One region of the Fictibacillus sp. EA-CB0309 genome, then DNA from elsewhere that is predicted to be linked to it. Evidence: riboswitches for the same ligand, from Rfam matches in the RefSeq annotation. Region 1 holds a riboswitch; each other region holds the start of a gene.
The links. A riboswitch is a leader RNA that binds a small molecule or an ion and turns the genes downstream of it on or off. The one in region 1 is predicted to bind lysine.

Region 1 (8,078 bases):
TTCGGTAATGTAATACTTCAAACCACTCCAATAGCACAGTCTTTTAGAAAGGCTCTTCTCTAAAAGATTGTTGCTTTCAAACCTCATTTTTATTTACTTCTTTGAAAGTTGATTGGAGTGCAAGGTGTGAGACTCCTGCGGGACAAGCGGTCAGGTGAGACACTTAAAAGTGAAACGTACGAATGTCGCTCACCGCCTGCCCCGCGGAAAGCGAGCAACCTGGAACGGAAATCAACCACTTCCAATAAAAAAACAGCCAGAATTAACGGCTGCTCTACTTAGCTATTTTCTTTAAAGTGTTTAAATAAGATCTCAGTACATCTTCGTTTGAATGAACAAAAAGATTCCTAAATTCCTCATAGTCGTTTATATAAATTCGTTTCCGCTTTAAATATGCATCATTGCTGTTTAACGCAACAAGTGCTGCAATCTCCCGTATCTTGTAAGTATCCAAATAATTTTTCCAAAAGTCATGCTGTGTTAATTCCTCTTGAAGTTTTTCTTCAAAATATCGTACATAAAGTAGGTGAAAAGTTTGTGTTTTCCCGTTCAATTCATAAGTAGCTTCTGAACGGTTAAAGAAATCCTCAGATGTATTCGGCTTTTCTTTTTCTAACTCTATACCATCAATATGCTGAATCAACAATGCATAACTCCCCCTTACTAATCTTCAGTAGATAGTGATTCTTGAAACTTTGAAAAGAACAAGTCTGCTTCCTGTTCAACACTTTCTTCCTTAATGTTCTCAGGAAGCGGCGGCAGTTCCTTAATGTTCTGCAGACCAAAGTGTTCTAAAAATGCTTTGGTTGTTCCATAGAGGATCGCTCTTCCGGTACCCTCAGCTCTTCCAACTTCTTTTACAAGTCCTTTTGCAGATAACGTCTGTAACGGCTTTTCTGTTTTCACACCTCTTACTTCTTCAATCTCAGACCTCGTAATCGGCTGTTTATAAGCAATGATTGCGAGTGTTTCAAGTGCAGCCTGCGAAAGTGTTGAATGTCCCGGTGTTTCGACAAGCCGCTCATAATAGACCGCATGATCCGGCTTTGTTACAAATTGAAGGGATCCAGCGTATTCAACAATAGACATCCCTCTATCTGATGACGAATAATTCTCCTTCAATTCTTCAATGATAGGATCCAGTTCTTTGTTGTCGATATCCAGTACTTGAGCGATCTGTTTTCTATCAATTCCTTCGTCTCCACTGACAAAAAGCAAACCTTCGACAACCGCTTTTATTTCATTTCGTTCCAAATTGTATTACTCCTCTAACATCGTTATATATATTTCACTAAAATGATCTTGCTGTTCACAATTGATGGCTTTCACCTTCATTAGTTCTAAAATCGCAAGAAACGTGACAACCACATGCTCTTTTGTGCTTTTATCAAACAGCTCTGTAAACTTCTTTCGTCCCCCTACCGAAATGAGTGAACTTTTTATTTGTTCCATCCTTGTTTCAATAGGTATCTCTTGACGCTCAATCGTTGTTTGCCTTGGTGCTCTAGTAACCTTTTCTTGAAAGACTTTTTGCATTGCCTGCAACATATCATAAAGGGTTACATTTGTTACTTGCTTGGCAGTTTCTTCTTTTTCAAACTGACTCAGATCAAGCGGCTGTCTTGTATAGATTAAACTTCTTGCGGATTCCTTTCTTTTAGTTCATCTGCAGCATGTTTATACTTTCTATATTCTACAAGCCTTCTAACAAGCTCATCTCTCGGATCTTCTTCCATCTCAAGTTCCATTTGGTTTTCGAATAGCTCTTCCTCATGCTTTGGCAGCAGCATCTTGCTCTTAATCGCTAGAAGAGTGGCTGCCATCACTAAAAATTCACTTGCCACATCAAGTTTTAGTTCTTTCATCGTATGTATATATTGAAGGTATTGCTCAGTGATAATCGCTACTGGAATATCATAAATATCCACTTCGTAGGTTTGTATTAAATGAAGCAATAAATCAAGCGGACCTTCAAATCCATCAAGCTTCACACTATATTGCATAACATTTCCCCAGTTTTATCAGCGTTTTTGTATTATAAAATTATATCATATTTTGTTCGTATCGCGGTTTGTTTTTATTCACACGGTGCATATGGTAAACTTGAATTCGAGCTTATTAAGGGGCGTGAATGACTGTGAATTACCCAAAACCATGGATTGAATACTTAATACACTTTCATAGAGAACAAGATTACTTTGAATGCCATGAAGTTCTTGAGGAGTATTGGAAAGAAGAAGGAATGAAAGGGGATCTATGGCCCGGACTCATTCAGTTAGCTGTTGCTCTATATCACCAGCGACGCGGCAACATGAACGGTGCGAAAAGAATGATCACGAGTTGTGAAGTGAAACTGCAAAAAGAAGAATCAGCTTTAAAGGCGCTTGGAATAGAATCCGTATCATTTTTTGAATTGATTCATGAACGAAAACAAAAAATTCAGCAACAGCAACCTTTTGAGCCGATTGCTCTTCCCCTAACAACGGAGTTATTACAAAAATGCTTATTAGAAGCAGGTGTAACAGAGGAAGAGTGGTTCTTATCAGCTATGACTGAAGACAACATCGTTCATAAGCACACATTAAGAGATCGTTCCGCAGTTATTGATGAGCGAAAAAGACAAAAACTGAAGAAAAACAGAATCTTATAAAGGATGACTCATACAATTCGCCAACTTGTTGCTTTAATTCAGCCAATTTATTATTAAATTCGACGAGTTCAATGATTAAATTGACTAATTGTAATGATATATTGACGAGATGACATAATAATTTAGTAAATCTATATATAAAAAAGCTCCGGATTATTTTCCGGAGCTTTCTTACTTTAGAAGATTACTCTTCCCAAACTTTAACTTCTTTCATTACATCGCCTTGTTTAATGCGAAGTACCGTTTCCATGCCTTCAGTAACTTGTCCGAAAACAGTGTGAACACCGTTCAAGTGAGGTTGTGGCTCATGAACGATAAAGAATTGACTTCCCCCAGTATCGCGGCCAGCATGCGCCATTGAAAGAGAACCAGCTACGTGCTTATGCGGGTTTCCTTCTGTTTCACAAGGAATAGAATAACCAGGACCGCCAGCTCCAGTTCCCGTCGGGTCTCCGCCTTGTGCTACGAAACCAGGGATAACACGGTGGAACGTTACACCGTTATAAAATCCTTCGTTTGCTAATTTTTCAAAGTTTTCTACTGTTCCAGGTGCTTCTTCTTGGAACAAATCAAATAGTATTTTTTCGCCGTTTTCAAATTCAATAGAACCTTTTTTCATAAAAATGGCCTCCTTCTACTTCATTACAACTACCATTGTACGGTTAAATGACTGCTCCGTAAACTAATTTACACAAAAACATTTGTTTTTAATGGGACATCATTCTTAATGAGGTCTTCATACGTTTCCCGCTTCACTACAAGTTGTTCTTCTCCGTTCTCAACAAACACAACTGCAGGACGTTGGATGCGGTTATAATTGCTCGCCATGCTGTATCCATATGCTCCGGTACATGATACCGCCAAATAGTCGTTATCCGTTACTTTTGGCAACTCGATATCCCAGATCAGCATATCTCCGCTCTCACAGCATTTCCCTGCGATTGATACGGTTTGTGCAGGCTTTTCGTTCATTTTATTTGCAACACATGCTTCGTACTTTGCTTGATAGAGTGCCGGGCGAATGTTATCGGTCATTCCACCGTCAACAGAAACATAATGTCTAACGCCTTCGATCTCTTTTTGCGAACCGATTGAATAGATCGTTGTTCCAGCGTCACCCACTAGGGAGCGGCCTGGCTCAATCCACAATTCAGGTAAATCTCTTCCTTCAAAACGGTTCATTTGTTTGCTCACTTCTTCAATCATAGCCGTTACATATTGCTCTGGTGAGAGCGGTGTATCTTCAGAAGTATATTGAATACCAAAGCCTCCGCCAAGGTTTACGACAGTCGGAAAATAGTTATAGCTTTCTTCCCACTTCTTAAAGTGCCCAAATAGCTTTTCAATCGCTAAAGTAAAACCATCTGTTTCAAAGATTTGTGAGCCGATATGACAATGAACCCCTAATACACGAAAACCCTCAAAATTAAGAACTTCCATTAGCGCCTTATCAGCTTGGCCATTACCTAGGTCAAAACCAAATTTAGAATCTTCCTGGCCAGTTATGATGTAATCATGTGTATGTGCTTCAATGCCAGGAGTGAGGCGCAATAAAATATTAACCTTTTTATTGAGTTTGTTGCTTAACGTTTTTAGTAAAGAGATCTCAAAAAAGTTATCAACTACAATACAGCCTACTCCCGCGTTAAGTGCAAACTCTAATTCTTCCGGGCTTTTATTGTTTCCGTGAAAATGAATTCGTTCTGCTGGAAACTCTGCTTGAAGAGCTGTGTAAAGCTCTCCGCCTGAAACCACATCTAAGCTTAATCCTTCTTGATCGATCAGCTGAAACATGGCGATGGAAGAGAAAGCTTTTGAGGCGTACGCTACTTGGTAACCCACACCTTTTTCTTCGAATGCTTTCTTAAAACCTCTTGCTCTATTCTTTATCAAAGATACATCGTACAGATAAAGTGGTGTTCCATATTTTTTTGCAAGTTCAACCGTATCTGTACCACCTATCCATAGATGATGATTTTGTCCGATTTGTGCTGTACCGTGTAAATTCACAAAAAATCCCCTCTCGTTGTTGATAGAGAATTCAATCCCGACAAATACAAAAGACAGCCGCAACTAAGGCAGGCTGTCATAACCGTACCCTCATGTCGGAATAGCTCTCCACTACTGCTGTAGTGACAGTCCGTTGCTTGTTCAGCAGCGGCCCAGCATAAAAAGAGATGGAGCTCTTCCTACACTTCGGCAAATTGACCTTTCAACATATTTCATCGTCATCCACAAACTCCATATGCTACTCATTCGTTTTGCGCCTCTACCTCATATGAGGCATATATAATTAGTTATGAATTTAACACAATTTTCAACAATCAGCAAGGGACAGATTAATTAGTTGGCTGTTTTTTGCTGTTTTGTGGATGAACAATGCTCGGCCGCACTTTTGACAATGGCACGGCAATTCGAACAATAATCTGCATAAAAGCTTTTGGATTAAACGGAATGAGCGGCCATAAATACGGTGTGTTCAAGTTCTTGATGGTTGCCATATATATAACCATAATCGTAAACCCAATTACAAACCCCGGAACTTTAAAGAGCATCACCATTGCAATTAAGAAGAGCCGGAGTACTTTGTTGGCGATACTGAGCTCGTAACTTGGTGTTGAGAACGATCCGATCGCAGCGATTGCTACATATAGAATAACTTCTGGAACGAACAAACCTACGTCGATTGCAATTTGTCCGATTAATACTGCTGCAATCAGACCCATTGCGGTCGAAAGGGCACTAGGGGTATGAATGGCGGCGAGCCTCAAGATATCAATCCCGATTTCCGCAAAGACAATTTGTAAAAACAATGGGATGTTGGTTGTTTTATTTGGTCCGATAAAATCAATAAAAGGTGGCAGCAGCTCTTTTTGCATAGAAAAAAGGAGCCACATCGGAACTAAAAATACTGAAGCAAGCATACCAGTAAAACGCGTCCACCTTAAAAAAGCACCGATAAATGGAGTCTGTCTGAATTCTTCTGCATGCTGCACATGATGAAAGAGTGTTGTGGGAGTAATGATAACACTCGGTGATGTATCTGTGATGATCAATACATGACCTTCCATCAAATGCTGAGCTGCAACGTCTGGTCGCTCTGTATACCGGACTAAGGGAAACGGATTCCAGCCTTGTTTAACAATAAATTCTTCAATCGTTTTATCCGCCATCGGTATGCCATCAATCTCTATAGAGCTGAGTTCTTTTCTTATCAGATCTACGAGCCCTGGATCTGCAACATCCTGTATATAAGAAAGACATACATCCGTTTTTGACCGTTCCCCAACTTGCATAATTTCATGTCTTAAACGCTCATCTCGAATACGTCGTCTCGTAAGGGCGGTGTTGATGATAATGTTCTCCGTATACCCGTCTCGGGCACCCCTTACAACTTTCTCGATATCCGGTTCTTCGGGAGACCTTCCTGGGTAACTCCTAACGTCAACAACAAATGCTTCTTCCTCACCGTCAACAAAGATAACGATGAGTCCTGAAAGCATCCGGTCTACGGCTTCATCTAATGACTTTGTAAGCTCCACTTGCTGGTGAGCTAGATGATTATGTACAAGGTCTTTCACTTTGCTTGGCGATCTATGACCGTGATCCATATCCATGAGTTCACGGTAGATCATTATGATGAACTCACTGTCACAAAGACCGGTACAATAATATAGTTGTAATTCTTTTTTAAGAACAAAAATTTTCCTGACGCCAACATCGAAACTTACCCCGATGCCTAGACGTTCTTTTAGAAATTTTTCTGTATCATGAATGTTTTTGCTGATTGGAGTCTTATTTTTTGCGTCGTTTGCCACTTGAGTCGCTCCTTTCTAAAATGAGTTTTATAGCCTTAACCGTAATCGGAGCCCCTTTTTCAACAGCATCGAAACCTGACATTTTGCCGATGTCCCCGATTCCAACCACAAAAGGAAGATTCAGTTCATCAAGAATATACACCGTATCGCCGTTAATTCTTCCTGTTTCTAAGTCAGGCAGTCCGCTTTTGTCAATGCCAAACTCTGTGAGTTCACCATATCTATCCATCGAACAATGTACTTTCGTCCACTCTGCAAAATGCGTCTTTGAAGCGACCGCTACCGCACCAATAACATCTATGTCTTTTTGCTGATGAATGTATCTCATAGCATGTTCTCCTGGTCCCTCTCCCTTAAAACCACAATCATCGAACATCACAAGTACAGGATCATTAGGTGTTGTACGGATCATTTCTACAAGTTCTTCACCGCTCTTTTTGGATGGATTTCCCCATGATTGCGAAATACATCTGCCGCCAACTTGTTTAGCAGCATGTTCGACAACCCGCAATGCGTACAGATCTCCATCAGTTATGAAAATGACCCGTTTTTTTACCATAAGATCACCCCTTTGGTTCAAAGATGACTGCTACTAAAAAACCAAACAAAATGGCTGAAGAGATACCTGCAGATGTTAACTCAAAAATACCCATCGCTATTCCGATAAACCCGTGTTCGTCAGCTGCTGCCATCGCACCATGAAGCAGTGAGTGACCAAAACTTGTGATGGGGACGGTAGCACCTGCTCCTGCAAACTTGATTAAATTATCATAGATTCCGAAAGCATCAAGACCTGCTCCGATCACTACAAACGAAGTGGTAACATGCGCTGGTGTTAATTTCAAAACATCCATCATCAATTGACCGACGACGCAAATGGCTCCACCTATTACAAATGCCCAGAAAAACTCCATCTTATTGTCCTCCTTCCGCCCGCTCTAGAACAACGCCGTGAGCAACCGTTGGAATACTTTCTTTTTGTTGAACCATAACAGGATTTAAAAGTGCACCTGTCGCTACCATAAGTACTTTCTTTAAATTCCCTTTTCGGATCTCATCTAGAATGTATCCATACGTGACAACTGCAGAGCATGCACAACCGCTTCCTCCAGCAAACACCTGCTGACCCGAGCGATAGATCATCAGCCCGCAATCACGATGGTTATCAGAAACATCATAACCCTGTTCCTTTAACAGCATTTTTACGATCGGCGCTCCTACTCCTGAAAGATCTCCTGTCGCGATTAAGTCATACTCATTTGGTTCAACATTCATTTCTTTAAAATGAGCAGCGATTGTATCAGCTGCTGCAGGAGCCATCGCAGAACCCATATCAAAAGGGTCTTTTATTCCTAAGTCGACTACTTTTCCAACTGTTGCTGATGTGATTTTAATATCCGAGACCTCTTTACTGACAAGCGCTGCACCTGCACCTGTAACGGTAAACGTCGCCGTATCTGGTTTTTGTCCGCCATATTCAGTCGGGTATCTAAACTGTCTTTCGGCTGTAGCGTTGTGCGAACTAACTGCTGCCACAACTCGGTTAGCGTAACCGCCATCTACCAATGCTGCTCCTAACGCTAAGGACTCCATAGAAGTTGAACAAGCTC
Region 2 (8,078 bases), 400 kb from region 1:
ACAATGACTACTATCGCATTTATCCGTCATGGTGAAACAGATTGGAACACGGAGAGAAGAGCGCAAGGCTGCAAGGATATTCCGCTCAATGAAAACGGAATACATCAGGCTGATCGGCTAGCTGAAAGATTTATTGATCAAAAATGGGATGCTATTTATGCTAGTCCCCTTAAAAGAGCATATAAGACAGCTGAGGCTTTGAGTGGAGTTACAGGGTTACATGTAATGGCCGATGAAAGACTACGTGAAATTTCCTTTGGTGAGACAGAAGGGACAACGGAATCTGAACGGGTTGAACGCTGGGGAGAGGATTGGATGAATCTTGATCTCGGCAGGGAAACGAATGAAGAGGCTGATCTTCGCTGGAAAGCGGCGCTAAAAGAAATTACTGAAAACCATAAAAATCAAAAAGTGTTGATTGTGACCCACGGTGCGCTTCTTGTAAGAATATTTAAGGATCTTCTTCAAGACAAGACTGACCGATGGTATGGACTGAACAACACCTCGTTCTCTGTCTTTCAACTAACACCTGAGAACAGTTGGAGATGTGATTTGTTTAACTGCCAAAAGCACCTTGAAGAGACAGCGACTATTTAACGTTTGTTCAATTGAAAACTTGGGTACCATAAGGTTGAGCAAACTATTAGCAACTGAGTTATTTGTGGGATATACTTTGTTTACACTTTGTTATTTAAAAGGAGGGCCAAATAAATGGCTATTGTTAATGCATCAGATCAAACATTTAATACAGAAACGAATGAAGGTTTAGTACTTGCTGACTTTTGGGCACCATGGTGCGGACCTTGTAAAATGATTGCTCCAGTACTTGAAGAAGTAGATCAAGAAATGGAAGAAGTAAAAGTAGTTAAGCTGGACGTTGATGAAAATCAAGAAACAGCTGGTAAATATGGTGTAATGAGCATTCCTACTTTACTAGTATTTAAAGATGGTCAAGTGGTTGACCAAGTTGTAGGTTTCCAGCCTAAAGAAGCTTTAGTAGAGCTTTTAAACAAACATAAGTAAGCGATCTACAAAAAAGCCCGAACTTCGGGCTTTTTTTTGTGGAATAGATTTTTTTAGAAAGGCTATTCTATGTAGTTTTGAAAGTAGCTGATTTCCGCTCTAGGCTGCTCGCTTTCCGCGAGGCAGGCGGTGAGCCTCCTGCCGCTAGGGGCTAATAGATGTCTCCACCTGACCGGTTCGAGGAAGTATCCTTGCTCCTGCGTCTACTAGTAAATGCTATCGAAGTGAGCTTCCTCGTCGCATGCCTCGCGAGATGCTTCTCAGGTGGTAGGCACGCATCCTTACGCTTCAATTAACATGCAAATGAAGAGTAAATATAGATTCAATAGCAACAATTCTTTTGAAAGCCGCTTTAAGAGTTCCGCCTTACAAACCGCTGCAAGCAAGCATCTTAAATAGGAGCTAATATTTCTAAAAGAGAAAACATCCTTAGCTTTTGTAATATTTTCTAGGAAATATTGTCGATAAATGAATGTATATGGTAATTTAATCACGAAAGTATATTGATTTAGTACATACATGATATGATAAACGAAAAGACTGCAATGAAGTTAAGGGGGATGACATGACCTCTATATCGGTAAAACAAAAATTAATGCTGCTTCCTGATCAGCCTGGATGCTATCTCATGAAAAATGAGTTCGGTAAAGTAATCTATGTAGGTAAAGCAAAGGTCTTAAAAAATCGAGTGAAATCTTACTTTTCAGGAACGCATGATGGCAAAACACAACGGCTCGTCAGTGAGATCAGAGACTTTGAATATATTGTCACCTCTACGGAGATGGAAGCCTTAGTTCTCGAGATGAACCTTATAAAAAAGCATGACCCTCGGTATAATGTCATGCTGAAAGATGATAAAAGCTATCCATATTTAAAAGTTACTTCTGAAAAACAGCCAAGACTATTATACACAAGGAAAATAAAAAAAGATGGCGGCAAATATTTTGGACCGTTTGTGAATGCGTATGCGGCCCAAGAAACGAAAAAACTGTTAGACCGTATTTTTCCACTAAGAAAATGTGACACGATGCCTAAACGAGTGTGTTTGTACTATCACATCGGTCAATGTTTAGGACCGTGTGTTTACGATATTACAGAACAAGAAAACAAGCAGATGGTAGAAGGCATCGTGAAATTTCTGAATGGCGGATATCAAGATGTTAAGAGCCAGTTATCTGAAAAGATGCTTGAAGCGTCTGAGGCCTTAAACTTTGAAAGGGCAAAAGAACTTCGCGATCAGATTCAACATATTGAAGCTGTTATGGAAAAGCAGAAAATGATGACTGCCGATCTAGTGGATCGAGATGTGTTTGGCTATCATTTTGATAAAGGTTGGATGTGTGTCCAAGTTTTCTTTATCCGTCAAGGTAAAGTGATCGCTAGAGATATTTCTGTTTTTCCTTTTTACGGAGAGGCTCATGAAGATCTACTTACATTTATCGGTCAGTTCTATTTGCAAAAGAATCATCTGATGCCTAAAGAAATTCTCCTTCCGCAAGAAGTGGACGCTGAACTCATTTCAGAACTTCTTCAAGTAAAAGTGCTGCAGCCAAAAAAAGGACAGAAGAAAGAGCTGGTTGAATTAGCGACTAAAAATGCGACCCTTGCTCTTAACGAAAAATTTGCATTGATTGAACAGGATGAAGCTAGAACGATAAAAGCAGTAGAGAACCTTGGTGAAAGAATGGGTGTAGCTCCACCATATCGAATTGAAGCGTTTGATAACTCTAATATTCACGGAACAGATCCTGTTTCAGCGATGGTGGTTTTTGTAGATGGCAAACCATATAAGAAGGATTACAGAAAATATAAGATCAAATCGGTTGAAGGTCCTGATGATTATGCTTCCATGAAAGAAGTCGTCAGAAGAAGATACACAAGAGTGCTAAGAGAAGAAGGGGAACTTCCAAGTCTGATCCTTATTGATGGTGGTAAAGGTCAGATATCAGCCGCTCAGGATGTTTTAGAAAATGAGCTCAATCTTTTTATACCTGTCGCAGGGCTATCGAAGGATGAAAAACATAGAACGTCACAACTTTGGCTTGGTGATCCTCCAGAGATGATCCACTTGCCGAGAAACAGCCAAGAATTTTATCTTTTGCAACGGATTCAGGATGAAGTGCATCGTTTTGCGATCTCGTTTCACCGTAAGGTACGTTCTAAAAGTATGTTTGAATCCACGTTAGATAACATAGCAGGGATTGGAGATAAAAGAAAGAAGATGCTACTTCGCCATTTTGGTTCGCTGAAGAAGCTGAAGGAAGCGTCGGTTGAAGAAATACAAGAAGCTGGAGTACCTAAACCTGTTGCTGAACTCATTACGAAAGCATTTTTATCGAATGAGTAGTTGCAGTTGAAAGATAACTTTGTTAAAATGAAGCCAACTTTATAAAAATGCCATGCTTCGAATGAAGTGATGGTAGAGGAGCAGGAACCAATAGTAGACCATCTGAAGAGAAGAAGCTCTTGTGATGATGGAAGAAAGGGGATTCTTGCCGAAGTGTAAAAGGACTTCTAGCCTTTTATGCTGGACCTGTATTGAATAAATACAGAGCTGTCACACAAGTCCCCCAGGATTTGTGTGGAGGACTATCTCACTAAGGGAAACAAACTTGGCTTGCTACGGATAATAGCAACAATAGGGTTTTTTCCTTATTGTTGCTTTTTTATTCGTTTCTACTTTCAGAATAATATAACTTTTCTGGATGATAAAAATCCTGCTTGCGAAAAAGTTATTGTTGAAAGTATAAGTGCAACAAATTAGACGTAAAAATTTGAGCGTCAACAAAGTTTTCTAATAAAAGAGATAGAATATTACAACAAGAAGGGAATTGGAGAATCATGGGGAGAATCGTTCAAAAATTTGGCGGCACAAGTGTTGGTTCTGTTGAGCGGATACAGAATGTTGCAAAACGAATTATCAATGAAGTAGATGCTGGTAATGAAGTCGTTGTTGTCGTATCTGCAATGGGTAAAACAACAGATGAGCTTGTAAGGCTAGCTGGAGAAATCAATCAAAATCCTTCCAAACGTGAAATGGATATGCTCCTCACTACAGGAGAACAAGTTACGATTGCACTGTTGACGATGGCTCTTCATCAAGAAGGGTACAAAGCTCAATCCTTAACAGGCTGGCAAGCTGGAATTCAAACAGAAAATGCGTTTTCGAATGCTAGGATACTAGACATAGATTCCGAAAGAATTAACGGTTTGCTTAAGGAAGGAAACATTGTTGTTGTTGCTGGTTTTCAAGGTCTGATTCCTGAGACAAAAGATATTGCTACCCTTGGTAGAGGCGGGTCGGATACAACAGCCGTGGCATTAGCGGCAGCATTAAAAGCTGACCGATGCGATATCTATACAGACGTTACAGGAGTCTATACGACTGACCCTCGCGTTGTAAAATCGGCAAGAAAAATACCTTCTATCTCTTATGATGAGATGCTGGAAATGGCGAACCTTGGAGCAGGGGTCCTACACCCTAGAGCTGTAGAGTTTGCTAAAAACTATTCTATTACATTAGAAGTAAGATCGAGTATGAGTGAAGAACGCGGAACGTTAGTAGAGGAGGAACCATCAATGGAACAAAACTTAATGGTAAGAGGATTAGCATTTGAAGGGAATATAACAAAAATCACAGTTTCAGCGATTCCCAATGAGATCCATGCATTAGCGGAACTGTTTACAATACTTGCTTCAAATGGAATTAATGTAGATATCATCATTCAAAATGTATTAAATGAAGAAAAAACGAATATTTCATTTTCGATAGAATCAAACTCTTTGTCAGAAACACAAGAAGTACTTGCTGCTCATCAAGAACAATTAGGGTTTGAGTCAATCAGCTATGAAGGGGATCTTGCCAAGGTTTCGATCGTTGGATCAGGAATGATTTCTAATCCTGGTGTAGCTGCTAAAATGTTTAAAGCTTTGTCAGATCAAGATATTATGATTAAGATGGTAAGTACATCAGAAATTAAGGTTTCAACTGTTGTTAAACAACAAGATATGATCAAGTCTATTGAAACGTTGCATGATGCATTTGAACTGGATGCACGTGTTCCAGTACAGAACACGTAATGAACAAACATTCAAAAAGCCGGCATATGCCGGCTTTTGTGTTATTCGATCGTATCTTTTTTATCCCATTGAACGGTGATGGAAACTTTGTTCCGTTTAACGGATTCTAATGCTTCAGTTGTACATTTTTTTGCAGCTGGACTTGTTCGGCTAGAAAACCTGCTTCTAAGCTGAACGTTTGGTGATTGAAATTCTCGATACGCTGCTCAATAAGAACGGAGTGTAAAGAGAACAACATCTCTGTTTTTGATGCTTCGATCATTTCAAGATTACCCCAGCCTGCTTCATTAAAAAATGCATGTACTTCTTCCATCGTATGTAAAGGATATTTTCTGGCTAAGTGTCTACCTGCCCAATAGAGAATATTTCGTTCTTGTTTACCGAGAAGTTCAGGCAACAAATCGCTTCTAAGGATTTCATACCCAAAAGCTGAAACAGAAAGCTGTTCTACAGGGTGTTATCATCCTTTGTTTTTTGTTTAAACATTCTGCATCCCTTCTTTCTATTTTTATTATAACGGGAATGCTGTTCAAACTCTATAGCAACTATCGGTATTTGTCGAAAATCTTAACAGGAAAAAAACGTTGATGTATCAATAAAAATTACCTATTAAGTTGTTAGCGTTTTCTTGACGGTGTCAAACGATGGGAGTAAAATGGACATGTTGCTAGTTAATTAAACTAATTGTTTAACACTCATCCTCTAAATGAGGAAACTTAAAACGCTTACATGTGGAGAGGAACAAAGATTAGCAGCCAGAGAGAGGCTAAATTTGAAGGGGGCAAGAAAATGGCTGGCAGTAGAGATTTTATTAACAGAAGAATTCATTCATTATTAGGAGTAATTCCGATCGGGCTTTTTCTCGTTCAGCATTTAGTTGTAAACCATTTTGCAACAAGGGATGCTGAAGCATTTAACACCGCAGCACATTTTATGGAAAGTTTACCGTTTCGTATTTTCCTAGAAATGTTTGTTATCTATTTACCACTTTTGTTTCATGCGGTGTTTGGTCTATATATTACGTTCCAAGCAAAAAACAACGTTAGTCGTTATGGCTATTTCCGCAATGCGATGTTCCTCGTTCAGCGTGTAACAGGCGTAATTACATTAATTTTTATCGCTTGGCACGTTTGGGAAACACGTGTACAAGCTGCATTAGGACAAGAAGTTAACTTCAATATGATGGCAGATATTTTAAGTTCTCCATTCATGGTTGTCTTCTATCTTGTAGGTGTATTATCTGCAGTATTTCATTTTGCTAACGGATTATGGTCGTTCTTTGTCAGCTGGGGCCTTACAGTTTCGCCTCGTTCACAGAAAATTTCAACATACGTAACAATGGCTGTATTCGTGGCACTTGCTATTGTTAGCGTTAGAACAATCTTTGCATTTATTTAAAAGGGGTGAGACAAATTGAGTAATCAAAAAATTATTGTTGTTGGCGGAGGTCTCGCCGGATTAATGGCTACAATTAAAGCAGCTGAGGCTGGTGTAAATGTTGACCTCTTTTCAGTAGTTCCAGTAAAACGTTCGCATTCTGTTTGTGCTCAAGGTGGTATAAACGGTGCTGTAAATACTAAAGGTGAAGGAGATTCACCATGGGAGCATTTTGATGACTCTGTTTACGGCGGGGACTTTTTAGCGAACCAACCGCCTGTAAAAGCAATGTGTGATGCCGCACCAGGGATCATTCACTTAATGGACCGTATGGGCGTAATGTTCAACAGAACACCTGAAGGATTGCTTGATTTCCGACGTTTCGGTGGAACTCAGCATCACCGTACAGCATTTGCTGGTGCTACGACTGGTCAGCAGTTGTTATATGCACTTGATGAGCAAGTTCGCCGTCATGAAGTTGCAGGTCTTGTAACGAAATATGAGGGCTGGGAATTCTTATCTGCAATTGTTGATAACGAAGGTCAATGCCGAGGGATCACAGCTCAAAACTTAAAGACAATGGAGATCGTAAGCTTTCCAGCTGATGCTGTTATTATGGCAACCGGTGGCCCTGGTATTATCTTTGGTAAGTCAACGAACTCCGTAATTAACACAGGTGGTGCTGCATCTTCTCTCTATCAGCAAGGTGTTTATTACGCAAATGGTGAGTTTATTCAAATCCACCCAACTGCCATTCCTGGTGATGACAAGCTTCGTCTAATGAGTGAGTCAGCACGTGGTGAAGGTGGACGTGTTTGGACATATAAAGATGGGAAACCTTGGTACTTCCTTGAAGAGAAATATCCAGCGTACGGTAACCTTGTTCCACGTGATATTGCAACTCGTGAAATCTTCCACGTATGTGTAGATTTAAAGTTAGGAATTAATGGCGAGAACATGGTATACCTTGATCTTTCTCACAAAGATCCTAAGGAATTAGATATTAAGCTTGGTGGAATCATTGAAATCTACGAGAAATTTATGGGTGATGATCCACGTAAAGTTCCAATGAAAATCTTCCCTGCTGTTCACTATTCAATGGGTGGTATGTGGGTAGATTACGACCAAATGACAAACATTCCGGGTCTGTTTGCTGCAGGTGAATGTGAGTATCAATATCACGGTGCTAATAGATTAGGAGCAAACTCATTGCTTTCTGCTATTTTCGGAGGTATGGTGGCAGGTCCATCTGCTGTTAAGTATATTAAAGGATTGGAAAAAACGGTTGAAGATGTTTCTTCTTCTGTATTCGACAACCAAGTTAAGAAAGATCAAGAAGTATACAACAACATCCTTTCTATGGATGGAACTGAAAATGCATACGTGATCCATAAAGAGCTTGGTGAATGGATGACGGACAATGTAACAGTAGTTCGTTACAACGATAAGTTAAAGCAAACGGATGAAAAAATTCAAGAGTTGATGCAACGTTACAAGAACATCAATATTAACGATACGTCTAAGTGGAGCAACCAAGGTGCGTCGTTTACTCGTCAGCTTTGGCACATGCTGCAGCTTGCTCGTGTTATTACTCTCGG
Region 3 (8,078 bases), 690 kb from region 1:
GAAGAATCAGCTTTCTTATTATTTTCTCCTAGAAACACGAACTACATTTGCAATACTTGCTAGAAGCCCGCCCCACAGGATGACCATGCCGATTACCATCATTGCAATTGCACTACTAGTCATATCAGCTGACCTCCTTTTTCTCTACTACCACTTCAGATTTCCATTTAACAAGACCTAATGCAATACCGAGTACAATGACACCAACAGCAACGACAACTCCATAAGTGACAACAAGTTCTGTAGGGTACCCACCGTAATTCTCTGCAAGATTTTGCTTAATGTTATCAAACATCATGTAACCAAGAAGGATTGGTGTGATGACACCAAGACAAACTTTCCACCATAATCCTGTTCTTAGGTCAGAGATCGCATTCGCATGTTTTTGAAGTCCGCCTAATTGCTTAACGAACCAAGCAACTAGAACAACCTCTACAAGACCTGCTAGTGTGATACCGAAGTTGTTGATGAAGTAATCCACGATATCAAGCATGTACAATCCGCCTTTTGTTGCGAAAAGTAATGAGATAACAGAAGCAACTCCTCCACCCATTAATACAGCTTTTGTTCTGGAAATTCCAAACTTGTCTTGTAATGCTGCGACATACGTTTCTACGATTGAGATCAACGACGTCATACCAGCAAATACAAGTGTTAAGAAGAACATTGTTCCAAAGAACGCATTACCACCAGGGAACTCATTAATGATAGCCGGGAATACTTCAAATGCTAGTCCGATCCCGCCTTTTACAACTTCATCCACTGGCAGACCTTGTTGCATAGCCATGAACCCTAAAGCTGCAAATACGCCAATCCCTGCAAGTAGTTCAAATCCTGAGTTTGCAAAACCTGTAATAAATGCATTGTTGTTGATATCTGATTTCTTAGGCAGATAGCTCGAGTACGTTACCATGATCGCAAATGCAATTGATAAGGAGAAGAAAATCTGACCATAAGCTGCTACCCAGACCTTACCATTATTAATCATGCTCCAATCAGGTGTGAAGAACGTGTTCAAACCTTGAGCTGCACCATCGAGCGTTACAGCACGAATAACGATTAATGTAAACATAATGACTAAAGCTGGAAGAAAAATTTTATTAAAACGCTCGATTCCTTTCGATACACCTTTATACAGTACAAGAAGTGTTACAACCCAAACAATTAAAAGTGCAATTAAAATCCCTGGTACAATACCACCCATGTCACCAGGCGTCTTACTTAACTGAAGAACTTCTCCATAAAAGAAATCGGAAGGCTTGTCTCCCCAAGTAAGGTTTAACGAGTAAATCGAGTACTTAATCGCCCACGCGATGATAACAGCATAGTAAGTGGAAATGACAAACGCTACAAATACTTGCCACCAGCCTAGCCACTCTGCGTTCTTATGAAGACGGAAGTAAGAAAGTGGAGCTGAACCGCGGTACTTATGTCCTAATGTGAACTCTAGGATCAGTAAGGGAATCCCTGCCGTTAAGAGTGCGACCAGATATGGGATAAAAATGCTCCTCCACCGTTTTCATAAGCAACTGCCGGAAATCTCCAGATGTTGCCTAGGCCGATAGCGGAACCGACAGCAGCTAAAATAAATCCGTAGCGGCTTCCCCATTGTTGCCTATTTTCCATTGTTGTGTCCCCCTTTTTATGAAGTCGAAAAGTTTACAATTGTTACTTTTTTCTGACTATTCTGCGTTCAGTATATTACAGAATACAGAATGCTGTCAAAATTTTTTAGTTATTTTGTCGGAATAAGGGGAAAGAAGTCGTATAAATATAAGAAAAAGTGCCCGGTTTAGTACCAGACACTTTGCAAATTAAGCTTTTATCGAATTGTCAGCAATGCTATTTTTACTAGATAATTTTTTTATAAACAATAAAACGATAGCAAATACGCCTGTTGATACCAATAATCCTATCCAAACACTTTCAGTTAATCCAAGAGCAAGATAACCCACAGCAGATACTCCAGCAGCGACTAAGCTGTAAGGAAGCTGTGTCATGACGTGATCAATATGATGACTTCCCGCTCCTGTTGATGAAAGAATCGTTGTATCTGAAATTGGTGAACAGTGGTCTCCAAAAACAGATCCAGCAAGAACCGCTGCGAGTACTGGCAACATCAGCTCGATGTTTGTAGAAGCTGCAATTTCTGCTGCGATCGGAAGCATCACACCGAACGTTCCCCAAGACGTACCTGTCGCAAAAGCCATTAGACCTGACAGGACAAAAAGAACGAATGGAAGATAGGCTAAGTTCATATGTTGATCTACCAGTCCAGCGAGGTACTTACCTGTTCCTAAGCTATCAATAATAGAGATAATCGTCCAAGCAAACAGTAAGATCGTTACTGCACCAATCATGGATTGAACACCGCGTCCAAGTCCTTTTCCTAGTGAAGCAGCTCCCATTTTTTTAGGCAGGAAGAACAGAATCGCTGCCGCCAATCCAATCAAACCACCATATAATAACGATTTGGGTACATCTGTATTTTCAAAAATAGATAAAAGAGTGACAGCCGTTGGTTCTTCAAGGCCTTTAACATTTTGAATGCCCGTGTAGATCATAAATCCAACTGTTGAAACAATTAAAAGAACAATCGGCCAAACAAGATCTCCAACTTTTCCTTTATCGCTTTCTTCAAGTTTGATTCCTTCACCAACAGCTGCTTTTTCTCAGGATCAATAACTTCACCTGTTGCAAAAGCACGTTCTTCATGTTTTCTCATCGGTCCAAAATCAAGTTGAAAATAAGCAACGGCAAACACAAGAATCAGTGCAAAAACTGCATAAAAATTCATAGGGATCATTTGAATAAAAGCACTGAACGCAGACATGTTTGTAATCTCATGTGTAGCAAAAATCGTGCCGATAATCCCGATAATGTAAGCTCCCCAACTGGACACAGGCGAGATTACACATACAGGAGCAGCAGTCGAATCTAAATAATAAGCAAGTTTCGCACGCGAGATACGGTGGCGGTCTGTAATCGGTCTGCTTACATTTCCTACCGCAAGTGAATTAAAGTAATCATCAATAAAAATAACTAGTCCAAAAACAACCGTTAAAAGCTGTGCACCTCTTCTTGTTTTCACTCTGGAAATCGCCCACTCACCGAAAGCGCGGCTTCCCCAGCTAAAGAGATAATGCTCGTCATCATTCCTAAGATCAATAGAAAGAGCAGGATATACACATTCCATTCATTTAGTGCTCCATCAGAAATGAAATGCCCTTTTACAATCGTTCCAATTTCCTTTAATGTAGCACCAATATGAAAATCGTGAAGCAATAATGCTCCCGCTAAAATTCCAGCCCCTAAAGAGATCAATACTCTTCGTGTTAAAACAACCATTAAAATGGCCAAAACGGGTGGTATTAATGAATAAACCGAATTCTCAAATTCCATGATGTTCCTCCTTCTTTTCATTAGCCATCGATATTGAGGAGTGTTTACAGGACGTTGAGGAAAAAAAGACAAAATAAAAAGCGATTAATAGACAAGGAAATAACCTGCTATCAATCACTTAAGTAATTTATGGTTTTCCTCATCGATCAGTAGTCCTCCACTGCTTTTAATTCCAAAGCAGTGACAGTTTTACACTTTTTCAGTGTAAACCCAGCAAAAGTGAACAGACGGTTTACATTTTGCTTCGGCGGAAGTTCCTTTCCTTTTTCTTCACAGACGTCACTCTCTGAAAAAGTACTTTTAAAATCCGCTCCTCTACCCCATCGGTGATAGGCTTAAAGACATATAAAATTTTAAATTCAAATCTCATTATAACAAAGTTGTACAAATGGTCAACCCAATTGAATACTGTTAAATTCAGGAATCTCCTACTCTGCCGCTTCCTCATCACCCGTTTCTTCTGATGAACTTTCCTCAGGGATATCCAGCTCTTTATCGTCTTTAGACTTTTCCTTTAAATCAGGAGTAATAGGGACAGTTGGCTGAATCGGATCTCCGGACTGATTGTAGTATACCGGTACCTCGCCTTTTATAAACTGAGCCGTAATCTTAATCGGTCTTTTGACAACCGTTGTTTCCGTTGCGAACGGAATAACAATCCTTGTTTTGACGGTTACCACTATATCAATATTGATCCAAGTATTATTGATTCCAGAATTCTCAATTTTTTCTTCAATGTCTGTGTTTGCTTCACCAATGAGCATAAATTTAATTGGAATTTTAGGACCTAAGTTTGCCAGTAAGGAGTTTCTTGTTGCTTGCCCTAGTGGAATTTCCATAATGACACCTGGTTCATGTTTATAAGCCGTTATCCCTAATTCATCATTGCTTATAACTTCATGTGCTTTGCCTTCTTCAATTTCCTTAAGATATTTTTGAACCACTTTCTGTGATTGATTGGCTACCCGGTTGACTACGCTCTGATTAATGCCCGCAAACACGACATTTCCTTCCGTGTCGGTCTTATATTCAATAATATCACTCATCTCTGAAGGTCCCAATATTTCATTATCAATCGCTTCACTTATCGCTAGTGCTGCTATTTCCTCAGTCTTTTTCTGAGCGATGAGCATAAGTGTAGGTTCAATGCCTCTGTTCACAAGCCAAAGTCCTTGTATGGTTATAAAAGTAAAAAGAATAAATGAAATCAGCAGTACAAATCGGAATGGAAGCGGCCCTTTTCGGAGTTTCATTTTTCGACGTTTAAGCAAAAGGTAACCCCCTTTATCTACATATACATATGTATGCAGACAAGAGGGGGCTCATTCAAACTTTATGGTTTAATTTTTTCGTACACAACGAAATCATGTGCATGTTTGTTTTTTTCATCAACAATTCCTGGCTTACGTGAGACTTCACGCCACTCATCTACTTTAATTTCCGGAAAGTACGTATCCGCTTCAAAGGTATGGTGGATCTCCGTCACATATAGGCGATCTGCTACAGGCATAAACAGCTTAAAGATCTCCGTTCCGCCGATTACACACAATTCTTCGGCATCTTTCTGCATCACTTCGTCTACAGAATGAACAATCGTTGTTCCTTCAGCTTGATAATTGTCATCTCTAGTCACCACAATATTTTCGCGGCCAGGTAAAGGTTTGCCGATCGATTCGTATGTTTTACGACCCATGACGATTGGTTTTCCCATCGTTACATTCTTAAAATGCTTAAGGTCGTTCGGCAAATACCACGGAAGATCATTGTCTTTACCAATTGCGCGATTCTCATCCATTGCAACTACAAAAGAAATCATACACTCACCACGCCTTTAATGTGAGGATGTGCTTCATAGTCAACAAGTTCAAAGTCATCATAAGTAAAATCAAAAATGTTGGTCACATTCGGGTTCAACTTCATTTTAGGAAGCGGCTTTGGCTCACGAGTTAACTGCAGCTCCACTTGTTCTAAATGATTGGTGTAAATATGTGCATCACCAACTGTGTGAACGAACTCACCTGGTTTAAGACCCGTTACTTGGGCTACCATCATCGTGAGTAGTGCATAAGACGCGATATTAAACGGCACACCTAGAAAACTGTCAGCTGAGCGCTGATAGAGCTGACAAGAAAGCTTGCCATTTGCTACATAAAACTGAAACAGCAAGTGACAAGGCGGGAGCGCCATATTCGGTACATCTGAAGGATTCCATGCGGTTACAATCAAACGTCTTGAATCAGGATTCTTCTTAATGTCTTCTATCACATTTGAGATCTGATCAATGGTCTCACCGTTTGGAGCAGCCCAAGAACGCCACTGGTGGCCGTAAACTGGTCCCAGATTTCCGTCCTCATCTGCCCACTCATCCCAAATGCGTACGCCATTTTCTTTTAAATAAGCGATATTTGTATCACCTTTTAAGAACCAAAGCAATTCATGAATGATGGATTTCAGATGAAGTTTCTTTGTCGTAACAAGCGGAAAACCTTCCTCTAAATCAAACCTCATCTGACGGCCAAATACAGAAACCGTTCCAGTGCCTGTCCGATCTTCTTTTTTCGTGCCGTTATGTAAGATATCTTGAAGAAAATCCAAGTATTGTTTCATCCCTCATCGCCTCCACATTTTCTTTTTATCGTATCATATCCGACTCCTTTTTGTTCATCAAAAAGCCATAAAAATAGCTTCAACACCTAACACTTTTTCCCTTATATACACATAAAAATAATAATGAAGAAAGGAGTGGAAGCATGTTAGAGATGAACCCGATCTTAATAGAAGGACATCCATTTACCGCTGTCACTCCTTCGTTTGCCAAAAACAAATTTTATGGCTGTGTTTAACGAGAATGGATATATCATGTGTGGAGCACTAGATGTAGCTTTGTTGAATGAAAAGTTAGCAGACCGTAAAATTATTGCAGGGCGCGCTGTTGGTGTCAGAACCATCGAACAGTTGCTGGATGCACCTTTAGAATCTATTACATTTGAAGCAAGAGAAAAAGGTATTGAAGTTGGTATGCAAGGGAGAAAAGCACTTTTAAAGATGCTTTAATGATAAAAAACTGCGCTATAAGCTGCGCAGTTTTCTTTATGTCTTAAAACGATCTCTGGTGATCTTTAACGATATTAGATTAATACATAACACGAGGGTCAGAAACTGGATGCGTTTCGAATTGTTTGTAAATATGTAGACGAAAAGTAAGTAAACGCCACTGACGACAAAGGCAATCTGTAAGCAGTACATCATCTGAATCAATTTTTTGAAATCCAAAGTGATCCCCACTTTCTTCATCCAGCTTAACTGATTTAATTCACCCTATTAGTATATCAGTACATTTAAAAAATTGAATCGTTTACCATCTTTTGAAAACAATTTGTAATATTAGGAAAAGGTTAAAACAAGTCCAATTGTCTTGGCGCAAGGAAATCATACTGAATATCCAATAGATCGATCATCTGTTTTGCGTTATCAGCAGCGTCCCCACCAGAGTTATTGTTAAATAGAATGGTTAGATCTTTCGTCTCTAATGCAAGTTTCTTGATCCGCTCTTTCCATTCGTTTAGTTCAGCCTCATTATAGCGGTAAAGATAGCGGACCTCTCTCCAGTTTGGCTGACCTTGGTTATTCCAGCCATATACGTTTCTGCCGTGCATACGTACGAGTGTTTTTTCTGGTGTTGCATGCATAACGATAGGAATCGAACCTGTCCCAGCTTGAGGTTCATCACATACTGTATGAATCCATCCCTCTTCTTTTATAAAACCTAATGTTTTCTCCGTCATTTCCTCACTAAACCATGTCTGATTGCGGAACTCTATAGCGACAGGGATATCTCCCATCATTTCTTTTGCATACCGAAGCATCTGGACATTTTCCTTCTTACAATCAAACCATGGCGGATATTGAAAAAGAACCATTTCAAGTTTTCCTGACGAGACGACAGGCTGAATCGATTGAATGAACGCTTCAAACATTTCTTTAACTGAATCAAAAGGTAATTTACCTCTTGAATGCCCCGTCATGCCTTGATATGCTTTCACAACGAATGAAAAGTCCTTTGGAGTGGCCGCAACCCATTTTTCATAGTTCTTTACAGGCTGAACCGCATAAAAGGAAGAATCCACTTCTACAACAGGAAAATGACCACTGTAAACAGCGAGCTTCTCTCTTGTAGGAGTACCATCTGGATATAGAGAGTCATGATCTCCCCAACCTGTTACACCGATCTTAATCATTTCTTGAAGTCACCTTCCTATACGTGGTTACAATTTATTTAATCCTTTTGATTGGACAAAGTCTTTCATATACGTACGTTTTGGTGTTGCCATAGATGCTGTTATTTGTGTAACCCAGCCTTCTGTACGTTTTCCACCTGTTCGCTCAGCGTAGTACTCGGATGATTCCTTCTCATACTGTGTTAACAGATTTTTTGTTTCTTCTTTACTTTGGTAGCTGTCTCTATGAAAAACAGCTGAGAGTGGTAAACGAGGCTTTTTCCCGGGCTCTGCGTCTGGATAACCGACTGCTACACCAAACAGCGGAAGAACATGTTCAGGACACCCTAACAAATCTGAAACTTCCTTCAGAGAGTTACGGATGCCGCCTATATAAACTATACCAAGTCCAAGTGATTCAGCAGATACCGATAAATTTTGTGCTGCGAGTGCAGCATC

Region 2: linked by a shared signal. The riboswitch ahead of ACEWFH_RS08050 (aspartate kinase) and the one ahead of lysA (diaminopimelate decarboxylase) in region 1 are both predicted to bind lysine.
Region 3: linked by a shared signal. The riboswitch ahead of ACEWFH_RS06435 (Na+/H+ antiporter NhaC family protein) and the one ahead of lysA (diaminopimelate decarboxylase) in region 1 are both predicted to bind lysine.

The regions. Positions count from the first base shown of each region.
Region 1 is NZ_CP169271.1:1,850,004-1,858,081, reverse strand. It holds gene ACEWFH_RS10340 (hypothetical protein) at 155-295, shown strand; gene ACEWFH_RS10335 (hypothetical protein) at 275-646, opposite strand; gene scpB (SMC-Scp complex subunit ScpB) at 664-1,254, opposite strand; partial or broken gene ACEWFH_RS10325 (segregation/condensation protein A) at 1,261-2,003, opposite strand; gene ACEWFH_RS10320 (DUF309 domain-containing protein) at 2,132-2,650, shown strand; gene ACEWFH_RS10315 (peptidylprolyl isomerase) at 2,835-3,269, opposite strand; gene lysA (diaminopimelate decarboxylase) at 3,338-4,660, opposite strand; lysine riboswitch at 4,754-4,930, opposite strand; gene ACEWFH_RS10305 (spore germination protein) at 4,990-6,468, opposite strand; gene spoVAEA (stage V sporulation protein SpoVABEA) at 6,446-7,027, opposite strand; gene spoVAE (stage V sporulation protein AE) at 7,032-7,382, opposite strand; gene spoVAD (stage V sporulation protein AD) at 7,384-8,078, opposite strand, start outside.
Region 2 is NZ_CP169271.1:1,447,543-1,455,620, forward strand. It holds gene ACEWFH_RS08035 (histidine phosphatase family protein) at 4-597, shown strand; gene trxA (thioredoxin) at 712-1,023, shown strand; gene uvrC (excinuclease ABC subunit UvrC) at 1,589-3,370, shown strand; lysine riboswitch at 3,436-3,623, shown strand; gene ACEWFH_RS08050 (aspartate kinase) at 3,865-5,103, shown strand; partial or broken gene ACEWFH_RS08055 (YslB family protein) at 5,145-5,518, opposite strand; gene ACEWFH_RS08060 (succinate dehydrogenase cytochrome b558 subunit) at 5,893-6,501, shown strand; partial or broken gene sdhA (succinate dehydrogenase flavoprotein subunit) at 6,517-8,078, shown strand, end outside.
Region 3 is NZ_CP169271.1:1,157,379-1,165,456, reverse strand. It holds gene ACEWFH_RS06445 (methionine/alanine import family NSS transporter small subunit) at 19-123, opposite strand; partial or broken gene ACEWFH_RS06440 (sodium-dependent transporter) at 125-1,626, opposite strand; partial or broken gene ACEWFH_RS06435 (Na+/H+ antiporter NhaC family protein) at 1,815-3,402, opposite strand; lysine riboswitch at 3,545-3,728, opposite strand; gene yunB (sporulation protein YunB) at 3,831-4,673, opposite strand; gene ACEWFH_RS06425 (dihydrofolate reductase) at 4,736-5,218, opposite strand; gene ACEWFH_RS06420 (thymidylate synthase) at 5,215-6,009, opposite strand; partial or broken gene ACEWFH_RS06415 (YunC family protein) at 6,153-6,456, shown strand; gene ACEWFH_RS06410 (DUF72 domain-containing protein) at 6,798-7,640, opposite strand; gene nfsA (oxygen-insensitive NADPH nitroreductase) at 7,668-8,078, opposite strand, start outside.